Regions from separate parts of the Mesorhizobium sp. M0088 genome, predicted to be linked through region 1. Evidence: riboswitches for the same ligand, from Rfam matches in the RefSeq annotation. Region 1 holds a riboswitch; the other holds the start of a gene.
What was found. A riboswitch is a leader RNA that binds a small molecule or an ion and turns the genes downstream of it on or off. The one in region 1 is predicted to bind cobalamin.

Region 1 (5,637 bases):
GTCGGCGGTGAGCGGCAACAGCGTGCCGAGCGCGACGAGGGCGACTGCGATGGCCAGCTGGCGTTGCAGCGGCGCCTTCAGGCTGAGCGCGCCGACGATGATGCCGAGTACGAACGATCCCAGCGCATAAACGCCGATGACGAGGCTGGCGGCGCCCGGTTGGCCAAGCTCCTTGGTGATCGCCACGGTGGTCACTTCCGTCGTCGCGAAGGTTGCGCCGATGAAGATCAGGGCGAGGGTGATGATCTGAACCGGCCGCAGGCGGATCGCCGAGCCGCTTGAGTTATGGTCGACCGGCCGCACCCGGGGCTCGGTCGAGCGTTGCAGGATGAAGGCCGCTGATCCGAATGCGAGAAATAATGTGCTCACCAGAACGCCGGCTTCCGGGAATAGGGCGGCACTCAGGCCGACCGATAGCGATGCCCCGGCGATATAGACCAGTTCATCGGCCACGGACTCGAAGGCGAATGCGGTGTTCATCTGCGGCCGCCCCCGGAAAATCTCCGTCCAGCGCGCGCGCACCATCGCAGGTATGCTTGGCATGGCGGCGGCCAGCAGTGCCGATACGAACAGCGTCCAAACCGGCCAGTCCTGGTTGGCCGCCGCTATCAGGACCGCGAAAGCCAGCACCGCGATGATGGTGGTGGGCACCACGATTCGTGTCTGGCCCAGGCGGTCCACCAGTCTCGATATCTGCGGCGCGACGAAGGCGTTGGCCAGCGCGTATGTCGCCGAGACGGCTCCGGCCAGCCAGTATTCGCCACGCGTCTGCGACAGCATCGCCACGATGCCGATGGGCGCCATGGCGATCGGCAGGCGCGCCATGAAGCCGGCGGCCGCAAAGCCCTTGGCTCCGGGGGCACGAAAGATTTCCGCGTAGGGATTTTGCATCGGTTGGTTCCTCGACAAAGGACGATTGGACAATTACATACGGAGCGTATGATCATTAAATAGACCATACGTCGCGTATGTCAATTGGCATACGTTGCGTATGTGAATAGGGCCAGAAGCCATGCACAGACCCCGCAAGGAGATGATCGCCGAGACGCGCGCCAAGCTGATCGCGGCGGCCCGTCATGCCTTCGGCACAACAGGCTATGCGGAAGCCTCGATGGATGATTTCACCGCTTCGGCCGGGCTGACGCGCGGCGCGCTCTATCATCATTTCGGCGACAAGAAGGGGCTGCTGCAGGCGGTCATAGCCCAGATTGACGGCGAGATGGCGGCGCGCATCAATGAGGTCGCGTCGAGAGCGCCGACCCGCTGGCAACATTTCGTCGACGAGTGCTCGACCTATATCGAGATGGCGCTGGAGCCGGAAATCCAGCGCATCATGTTCCGGGATGGCCCGGCCGTGCTGGGGGATCCAGCGCAATGGCCGAATTGCAGTGCGTGCATCGCTTCAATGACCGACCATCTGACCGCGCTGCAGGACGAGGGGGTCGTTGTCTCCAGCCTCGACCCCGAGACGGCCTCGCGATTGATCAACGGAGCGAGCAGCCAGGCAGCGCAACGGATCGCCAATTCGAGCGACCCCGAAGCGACGTCGAAGAAGGTGGTGACGGCGTTCAAGCAACTGCTCGAAGGCCTGCTCAAGAAGCCGGACCCGCAGTCGAATTGAAGTTCCCACCGGAGCTTTCGTGCCGGCAGCTGTTCCCGATAGGAATTTTTTCTTGACTCGGTGACCTCAGCTAAGGTACATATTCGTCCATGGTGCTGATTTGCGCCAGTGACCCGCCGCACAGGCGGGTTTTTCGTTTGATGCTCCGTCAGCCTACGCGCCGGCGAAGGCTCCGAAGAAACCCGTTAGCCCGAATTCGTTGCCTTTTGGCGTCAGGGCCGGCAATTGACAATCGCAGGGTTGAGTCCATCCTCTTCCACCATCTCTGAGGCGGAGATTCGGGGCACATGTGGGATTTTGAGATCGGCCGGTCGGTGTCCATCATGATGCGGACCTGGCCGTTCATCGTCTTTCGCATGATCGTCTATTTCGGCATCACGCTGGCCTACATTATGGCGACGGGCACCGGCGCCTCGGTCGGCTATGGCGTCGGCCATATCTCCACTGATCCCGACGGGCCCATGTCCTTTGCCCTGTGGGGCGGCGTGGTCGGGTTTGGCCTCGTCTCGATCGCTGTGTATTGGATCCGCGAATACATCCTCTATGTCGTCAAGGCCGGCCACATCGCCGTCATGGTTCATCTGATCGACGGCCGCGACATTCCCGGCGGTCAGGACCAGATCGCCTATGCCAGGGATATCGTGACCCAGCGTTTCGCCGAGGCCAACATCCTTTTCGTCGTCGACCAACTCGTCAAGGGCGCCATCCGCGCCATCACCGGCCTGCTCGGCGGCATCGCCGCCTTCCTGCCGATACCGGGCCTGAGCGGCCTGGTCTCCTTCATCAACACGGTGATCCGCCTGTCGCTGACCTATGTCGACGAGATCATCCTCGGCTACAACATCCGCATCAATTCAGCCTCGCCCTTCGAGACGGCGCGCCAGGGCGTCGTGCTCTATGCCCAGAACGGCAAGGTCATGGTCAAGAACGCCGTCTGGCTGGCGGTCATCATGTGGGGCGTGTCGTTCATCATCTTTCTGATGATGCTGGCGCCTGCCGGCGCGATTCTGTTCCTGATGCCTGGCCAGCTCGCCGGCTGGGCTTTTGTGCTCGCCATCGTCTTCGCCTGGGCATTCAAGGCGGCATTCATTGAACCCTTCGCCATCGCCTGCCTGATGCAGGTCTATTTCAAGACCATCGCGGGCCAGGTGCCGGATCCGGCCTGGGACGCCCGGCTGGCCGAGGCGTCGTCGAAGTTCAGGGAGCTCAAGGACAAGGCGCTCGCCTCCTTCGGCGGTTCGCGCTGGGCTACGGCCGGCGCCACACCCTGATCGGCCGGGCGGGTGATGTCTGGTGAGGCAGAAACGGTGTTGAGGCGCGCCACGGTGGATTTGAGCTGTGTCTCGCCTTGCCCGGAAAAGGTCTCGCTCATGATCAGCTCCGGCAGCGGCAGCCGCCGTCCCCAGCCATGCGTTTCAAGGTCCGGTTTGGGAGCGAACTCGGAAACACGGCCGACGCAGAGATAGGCGATCGGCGTTACGTGGTCCGGAATGGCCAACAGCCGCTTTAGCGCCTGCGCTTCGATGATGCTGACCCAGCCTACACCGACGCCCTCGGCACGCGCGGCCAGCCAGAAATTCTGCACCGCGCAGACGGTGCTGTAGAGATCCATCTCCGGATTGTGCCAGCGTCCCAGCGGCGAACCCTTCGAGCGCTGCCTATCGCAGGTGATGCAGATGTTGAGCGCGCTTTCGCAGATGCCTTCCAGCTTGAGCTTGCGGTACAGTGCCTGTTTTTCCGCCTCGATCGCCGGCAGTTCCTGTTCGCGCGCGGCCAGGAACAGGTCGCGCACCTCCGCCCGTCGCTCGATGTCACGAATGACAATGAAATTCCATGGCTGCATGAAGCCGACCGATGGCGCGTGATGGGCAGCAAGCAGCAGCCGCGCCAGCACGTCGTCATCGATCGCGGTGGGCAGGAAATGGCTGCGCACGTCGCGCCGTGTGAACATGGCGCGATAGACCGCATCGCGCGCACTCTGGTCAAATCCGTCGCCAACAGCAGCGGTCAGGTGTTCCGGCATCGCTTGTCCCCTTGCGATTGCAATTGATATCATCCGCCTGGCCATGCGGATGACGATGCCTGCCAGGCCGGTCTTCTGGCTCGGGATCAACCCGCGTCCGGTGCCTTCCCGTCATCGACAGTGGCATTTACCGGCGCGGTCCCCCTCACAGCGTTGGGCACGCCACGGAATTCAACCGTGTTCCCGATTCTCCCGCTTGCGGCGGGCACCAGGCAGTACCAAAAACCTTACGCCGAAGTGCTGAGGACGCCAATGCTTGCAGCGACGCGAATGGACGCAGTCGCGATTTTCCCCAGTCATCGGCCGCCCGTGCATGGCCTTTGTCGATCCGGGTCACTAGATTAGGACGATGACCACCCGTCTCTACACCCATCCGATCTTCCTCGAGCATCTCACGCCGCCCGGACATCCCGAGCGGCCCGACCGCTTGCGTGCCATCGAGCGCGTGCTCGATGAGGAAGCCTTTGCCGGGCTCGATCGTATCCAGGCGCCGGAAGGCGACGAGGCCACCATCCTCTACGCGCATCCCGCCGATTTCGTCGCCCGCGTGCGCGCCGCCATTCCCGACGAGGGGATTGCCCGCATCGATGCCGACACCACTGCCAGTCCGAAGAGCTGGCAAGCGGCGATCACCGCGATCGGCGCCGCTAACGCCGCCGTCGATGACGTCTTTTCGGGCCGCGCCGACAACGTCTTCGTCGCCGCCCGGCCGCCCGGCCATCATGCCGAAAAGACCACGGCCATGGGCTTCTGCCTGTTCAACACGGCGGCGATCGCGGCGCGTTATGCGCAGAAGAAACACGGTGTCGAACGCGTTGCCATCGTCGACTGGGACGTGCATCACGGCAATGGCACGCAGGACATTTTCTGGGACGATCCGTCGGTGCTCTATTGCTCGACACACCAGATGCCGCTTTATCCCGGCACCGGAGCGAAGAACGAAACGGGCGCCGGCAACATCGTCAACGCGCCGCTGGCGCCGCAGACTGGCAGCGAGGTGTTTCGCGATGCCTTCCTGTCGCGCGTCCTGCCCGCGCTCGACAATTTCGCGCCCGACCTGATTATCATTTCGGCGGGGTTCGACGCGCACCACCGCGATCCGCTGGCCGAGATCAATCTGACCGAGGATGATTTCGATTGGGCGACCGGCCAGCTGATGCAGCGCGCGGCACGCCACAGCGGCAACCGGCTCGTCAGCCTGCTCGAGGGCGGCTACGATCTGCAGGGATTGGCATTTTCGGTCGCCGCCCATGTCGGGCGACTGATGAAAGGATGAATGATGGCCGATGAGACCAACGAAGACGTCAAGGCGATGAGCTTCGAGCAGGCACTCGATGCGCTGGAGAAGATCGTCGATGATCTGGAGCGTGGCGACGTGCCGCTCGACCAGTCGATCAAGATCTATGAACGTGGCGAGGCGCTGAAGGCGCATTGCGACCGGCTGCTGAAGGCCGCCGAGGACAAGGTCGAGAAGATCAGGCTGTCGCGCGACGGCAAGCCGGTCGGAACGGAGCCGCTCGACGCGGATTGAGGCCCGGTCCGAACATAGGCTCGCCTCACCGGTTTTTGGACATGATCATGATCGAGGATATAACTCGTCCCGATTGAAACAGCTCAAGGACAAGAGGAGATACGGAAGCGATGTGCAGAAACATCAAGACCCTGTTCAATTTTGATCCGCCGGCAACCCCTGACGAGGTGCGCGACGCGGCTCTTCAGTTCGTCCGCAAGCTGAGCGGAACGACGCGGCCCTCGAAGCAGAACCAGCACGCCTTCGACCATGCCGTCGAAGCCATCGCGGCCTCGGCGCGCGAACTGCTCGATTCCCTGGAAACCCATCAGCATCCGCGTAATCGCGAAGAGGTGGCGGCCAAGCTGCGGGCAAAGGCGGCGATCCGCTTTGCCTGACGCGGCCAGGCGGCCTTCGACGGCCGACAAGGAGAGTCCATGAGCTTCTTCCCCGGGAAAGACCCTGAGGCAGGCGACGCCTTTG
Region 2 (5,637 bases), on a different contig from region 1:
GATGCGGATGCGCACATTCTGCTTCGGCGACAACAGATGATAGACGACGTCGAAGCGCTTGGCCCGCGACGGATAGTCGGCGCCGCAGACGTCGATGATCGAGATGAACTGGCAGCGCGCATCGTCGCGCAGGAAGGTCATGACCTCGACCAGATCGCGCGGCTCGACGCGGATGGTGAGTTCGCCATAGGCGATATCAGCCTCGTTCACGCGGCCGATCAGCTTCTCGCCGAGATAGTTCGACAGTTCGCTCAGGGATGCGGTCATGGATTTACCGTTCGATCGTGCCGGTGCGGCGGATCTTCTTCTGCAAGAGAAGAATGCCGTAGAGCAGCGCTTCGGCGCTCGGCGGGCAGCCGGGCACATAGATATCGACGGGCACGATGCGGTCGCAGCCGCGCACCACCGAATAGGAGTAGTGGTAGTAGCCGCCGCCATTGGCGCAGGAGCCCATCGATATGACGTAGCGCGGTTCCGGCATCTGGTCGTAGACCTTGCGCAGCGCCGGCGCCATCTTGTTGGTCAGCGTGCCGGCGACGATCATGATGTCGGACTGGCGCGGGGACGCGCGCGGCGCGACGCCGAACCGCTCCGAATCATAGCGCGGCATCGAGGTGTGGATCATCTCGACCGCGCAGCAAGCGAGGCCGAACGTCATGAACATCAGCGACCCGCTGCGCGCCCAGGTGATGAGCGCCTCGGTCGAAGTGACCAAAAAGCCCTTGTCGGCCAACTCGTTGTTGATCTCGAGGAAGAAGGGATCGTCCTCCCCCACCGGCCTGCCGGTGTTGGGATCGATAATACCCTTGGGCTTCGGCGCGACGAGGGTGCCTGAACTGTCGTTCAATCCCATTCCAGCGCTCCTTTTTTCCATTCATAGGCAAAGCCGATGGTCAGCACCGCCAAAAACACCATCATCGACCAGAAACCGAGCATGCCGATCTTCGAAAACGACACCGCCCACGGAAACAGGAAGGCCACTTCCAGGTCGAAGATGATGAACAGGATCGACACCAGGTAGAAACGGATGTCGAACTTCATGCGGGCGTCGTCGAACGAGTTGAAACCGCACTCATAGGCGGAAAGCTTTTCGGGATCGGGATTGCGGTAGGCCACCAGGAAGGGCGCGGCCAGCAGCGCCAGGCCGACAACCAGCGCCACGCCTATGAACAGGACGATGGGCAGGTATGAGCTCAAGAGTGCGTTCATGCTCGGCTTTCCGTTGGCGCCAATCCAGTTTGATTACAGCACCGGACCCTAATGCGGAAGCGTGACAGTTTAACCGCTGAACCGTTTTAAGGGCCTATGCTGCAACGCGGCGAGGGTTAGCGCAGCACTTCCAGCGAAGCAAGTCAAACCTTGTTCAAAACACCGACCTGGACGGCATATCGCGGCAAACTGGTCCGATCCGCTCCTGTTTGATTTCCTTCGCTTTTTACTCCACTTTTCTCTCCTGACATGGATGCCGCCAAAACCCTGCTAGCATGGGTTGGAATCAGCCATTCGACCCTCGGTCAAAACACTTCAAAGTGATGCCTGCATGAAGGAAAAGATTTCGCTCCCCACGGCCCGTCGCATCGCGCTTGCCGCCCAGGGGTTTCTCGATCCCCGCCCGACCGGCACGCCCGACCGCCGGCATTTTGCCCGCACCCTCTCCCGCACCGGCCTGCTGCAGATCGATTCCGTCAGCGCGGTGGTGCGCGCTCATTATATGCCGCTCTATTCGCGCCTTGGTCCCTACCCGTTCTCGCTGCTCGACAACGCGGCCGTGACGCGTAAGCGCACGGTTTTCGAATACTGGGCGCACGAGGCGTCCTTCCTGCCGGTCGAGACCTACCCGCTGATGCGCTGGCGCATGCAGCGCGCCGAGCGCGGCGACGAAATGTATCTGGGCCTCGCCAAATGGGGCCGCGAACATGCCGCCTATATCGAGGAGATCTACCGCCAGGTCGCCGAGCGCGGCCCGATCGCCGCTTCCGCGCTCGAAGGCCAGAAAGGCTCGGGCGGCTGGTGGGGCTGGAGCCACGCCAAGCATGCCTTCGAATGGCTGTTCTGGGCCGGACGCATCACCACGGCGCACCGTCGCGGTTTCGAGCGCTTCTATGATCTGCCCGAGCGCGTGCTGCCGCAGGCGGTCCTCGATCTGCCGGTGCCGACGCCTGAGGACGCGCACCGCGAATTGCTGCGCATTTCCGCCCGCGCCCACGGCGTGGCGACTTCAGGCGATTTGCGCGATTATTTCCGCCTGTCGCCGGCCGATATGAAAGGCCGGTTGGAGGAACTGGTTGAAACCGGCGAATTGCTGCCGATGCGCGTCGAAGGCTGGGACAAGCCGGCCTATCTTCACCGGGATGCCCGCCTGCCGCGCAAAGTCGAGGCCCGCGCCCTGCTGGCGCCGTTCGATCCTGTCGTCTTCGAACGCTCGCGCACAGAGCGGCTGTTCGACTTCCACTACCGCATCGAGATCTACACGCCGGCCGACAAGCGGCAATACGGCTACTATGTCCTGCCGTTCCTGCTCGGCGACAGGATCGTGGCACGCGTCGACCTCAAGGCAGATCGTCCGGCCAGCGTGCTGCGGGTCCATGCGGCCTACGCCGAGCCCAAGGCGCCACCTGAAACCGCTGCAGAACTGTTCGAGGAATTGAAGCAGATGCAGGGCTGGCTTGGCCTTGAGCGCATGGAAGTGACCCCGGCCGGCGATTTGGGTCCGGCGCTGGCCGACATCGCCATGTCGTAAGCTCGCGTTGACACCGCCGCCCGCAAAAGCCTAAATCCGGTTCAGATGGTCTCTTGCCCGCAACGGCAAGAGCTAAGAGGGAATGCGGTGCGGGGCAAAATCCCAAATCCGCGGCTGTCCCCGCAACTGTAAGCGAAGAGCCAAGGCCGAAAGCCACTGGGAGTTCCCGGGAAGGCGGCTACCCAAGGCGATGACCCGCGAGCCAGGAGACCTGCCGTCTGCGACTATAGAATCCGATCGCCCGGCGGGTTTCCGGGCAAGGAGCCCGATCTTTGGACCACGACAGCAGTTTTTCGGCTGGCACAGCGGATATTTCGTCCGGCCATGATGATGCCTTGGCCGGCGTCACCATCATCGTCTGCGCCTCCTGCCGCGATGAGACCGGCTCCGACGCCCATCCTCGCGCCGGCGAATTGCTGGCGGAGGATACGCGCCGCGCCGCATCCGGCGACGACATCCGCATCCGCAGCGTCGAATGCCTTGGCAATTGCAAGCGGCGCCTCAGCGCCGCCATCCTGCGCGACGGCTGCTGGAGCTATGTCTTTGGCGACCTGACCGAGACCAGCGGCGCCGACCTCGTCACGGGCGCCAAGCTTTTCGCCACCTCGACCGACGGTCTCATTCCCTGGCGTGGCCGTCCCGATAGCCTGAAGCGTGGCCTCGTTGCCCGCATCCCTCCCCTCGACATGCTGAAGGACTGACCATGACTGCCCCAGATTCGTCTGCGAACCTCTCCCGCGTTCCCTGCACCGTCGTCACCGGCTTCCTCGGCGCCGGCAAGACGACGCTGGTCCGCCATCTCCTGGAAAACGCCGGCGGCAAGCGCATTGCCATCATCGTCAACGAGTTTGGCGACATCGGCATCGACGGCGAGATCCTGAAGGGCTGCGGCATCGACACCTGCCCGGAGGAAAACATCGTCGAACTGGCCAATGGCTGCATCTGCTGCACCGTCGCCGATGATTTCGTCCCGGCGCTTGACAAGATCCTGTCGCTGACGCCGAGGGTCGACCACATCCTGATCGAGACTTCGGGCCTGGCGCTGCCCAAGCCGCTGGTCCAGGCCTTCCAGTGGCCGAGCGTGAAAAGCCGGGTGACTGTCGATGGCGTCATTGCCGTGGTCGACGGCCCGGCCTTGGCCGAAGGCCGCGTCGCCAACGACATGGATGCCCTGCAGGCGCAGCGCGCCGGGGACGAGACGCTCGACCACGACGACCCGGTGGAAGAACTGTTCGAGGACCAGATCGCCTGCGCCGACCTGATCATCCTGTCGAAGAGCGACCTGATGGACGCCGCCGGCACCGCCCGCGCCAATACCATCATTGGCGAACACTCCGCCCGCGCGGTGAAGATCGTGCCGACATCGCATGGCAAGGTCGATCCCTCGGTGCTGCTCGGGCTCGGTCTCGCCGTCGAGGACGACATCCAGAACCGCAAGTCCCATCATGACGGCGCGTTCGACCACGAGCATGACGACTTCGACACCTTCATCGTCGACATTGCCTCGATCGCCAATCCGGACGAGCTGGCAAAGCGCGTCGCCACCGTCGCAGAAGAAGAGAACGTGCTGCGCGTAAAAGGCTTCGTCGAAGTCGGCGGCAAGCCGATGCGGCTCTTGCTGCAGGCCGTCGGGCCGCGCGTCAATCATTACTATGACCGCGCCTGGACTGCGCAGGACGACCGCCGCTCGCGTCTCGTCGTCATCGGCCTGAAAGGGCTGAACCGCCCGGCGATCGAGCGTATACTCGCCGGCTGATTTCGGACACGGGTCGCGATGCACATCCTCACCACGACATCCGCCTCGCTCGACGACCTCGCCGAGCCGGTCGATCTGCGGCAGACGCCGGCGGATATCGTGGCGCTGTCCTTCACCGACAGCGACCTCGCCGGACTGGCGGCAGCCTGGAAGGCCGATGCCGGCCGCCTGCCCTCGATGCGGCTGGCCGCACTTCGTGACCTGCGCCATCCCATGTCCGTCGACCTCTGGATCGACAGCGTCGCCCGCCACGCCAAGATCATCCTCGTGCGCATCCTCGGCGGCTACGACTGGTGGCGCTACGGCTGCGACCAGCTCGCCTCGACCGCCCGCGAACGCGGCATAAAACTGGCGCTGCTGCCCGGCGAATGCCGCGACGAGGATTTGCGCCTGATCGAAGCCTCCACGCTGCCGCGCGAAGAGTTGGACGGCCTGCTCGACTATTTCCGCGAGGGCGGCCCGGCGAATATGAGCGCGCTGGTGCGGAGATTGGCGCGGCTGGCGGGGTCGGATGCGTCTTTCGTCGAACCGGTCGCCGTGCCCAAAGCTGGCTACTACGAACCCGGACGTGGCGTCGTCCCCCTCCCCCTCGAGGGGAGGGTCCGGCCGCAGGCCGGGGGTGGGGTCCTCTCCGAAGCGCGCCGACTCAAAGAAACGCCGCGTCCGGTCGTACCGACCCCACCCGGCCCTGCGGGCCACCCTCCCCTCGAGGGGGAGGGAAAGGTCGTGCCTATCCTGTTCTACCGCTCGATGCTGCTGGCCGCCGATGTCGCGCCGATCGACGCACTTTTTGAAGCTCTGCGACAGCGCGGCATCAACCCAGTCCCCATCTTCGTCTCCAGCCTCAAGGACCCGGCATCCCTGGCGTTCGTGGAAACAGCACTCGCCTCACTGAAACCCGCCGCCATCATCACCGCTACCGCTTTCGCGTCCGGTGCCGAACCCGGCAATGAGACCTTGTTCGACCGCGCCGGCGTGCCGGTCTTCCAGGTCATCGTCGCCACCACCCGCCGCGACATCTGGGAGAACAACCAGCGCGGCCTGGCGCCCGCCGACCTTGCCATGCATGTCGTGCTGCCCGAGCTCGACGGCCGCATCCTGGCCGGCGCCATTTCCTTCAAGGGCGAGAGCGAGATCGATC

Region 2: it holds a riboswitch for cobalamin, as region 1 does, so the genes downstream of both, NKJ67_RS32610 (DUF1636 family protein) here and bluB (5,6-dimethylbenzimidazole synthase) in region 1, are expected to answer to the same signal.

What each region holds. Positions count from the first base shown of each region.
Region 1 covers NZ_JAMYUI010000003.1:186,299-191,935, reverse strand. Annotated here, with positions in the region: gene NKJ67_RS05210 (MFS transporter) at 1-891, opposite strand, end outside; gene NKJ67_RS05205 (TetR/AcrR family transcriptional regulator) at 1,013-1,621, shown strand; gene NKJ67_RS05200 (hypothetical protein) at 1,909-2,892, shown strand; partial or broken gene bluB (5,6-dimethylbenzimidazole synthase) at 3,015-3,644, opposite strand; cobalamin riboswitch at 3,693-3,872, opposite strand; gene NKJ67_RS05190 (histone deacetylase family protein) at 3,994-4,920, shown strand; gene NKJ67_RS05185 (exodeoxyribonuclease VII small subunit) at 4,924-5,175, shown strand; gene NKJ67_RS05180 (DUF2277 domain-containing protein) at 5,286-5,552, shown strand; gene NKJ67_RS05175 (pirin family protein) at 5,592-5,637, shown strand, end outside.
Region 2 covers NZ_JAMYUI010000038.1:32,029-37,665, forward strand. Annotated here, with positions in the region: gene NKJ67_RS32590 (NADH-quinone oxidoreductase subunit C) at 1-267, opposite strand, end outside; gene NKJ67_RS32595 (NuoB/complex I 20 kDa subunit family protein) at 272-853, opposite strand; gene NKJ67_RS32600 (NADH-quinone oxidoreductase subunit A) at 844-1,209, opposite strand; gene NKJ67_RS32605 (winged helix-turn-helix domain-containing protein) at 1,541-2,740, shown strand; cobalamin riboswitch at 2,770-2,973, shown strand; gene NKJ67_RS32610 (DUF1636 family protein) at 3,013-3,441, shown strand; gene cobW (cobalamin biosynthesis protein CobW) at 3,444-4,496, shown strand; gene cobN (cobaltochelatase subunit CobN) at 4,515-5,637, shown strand, end outside.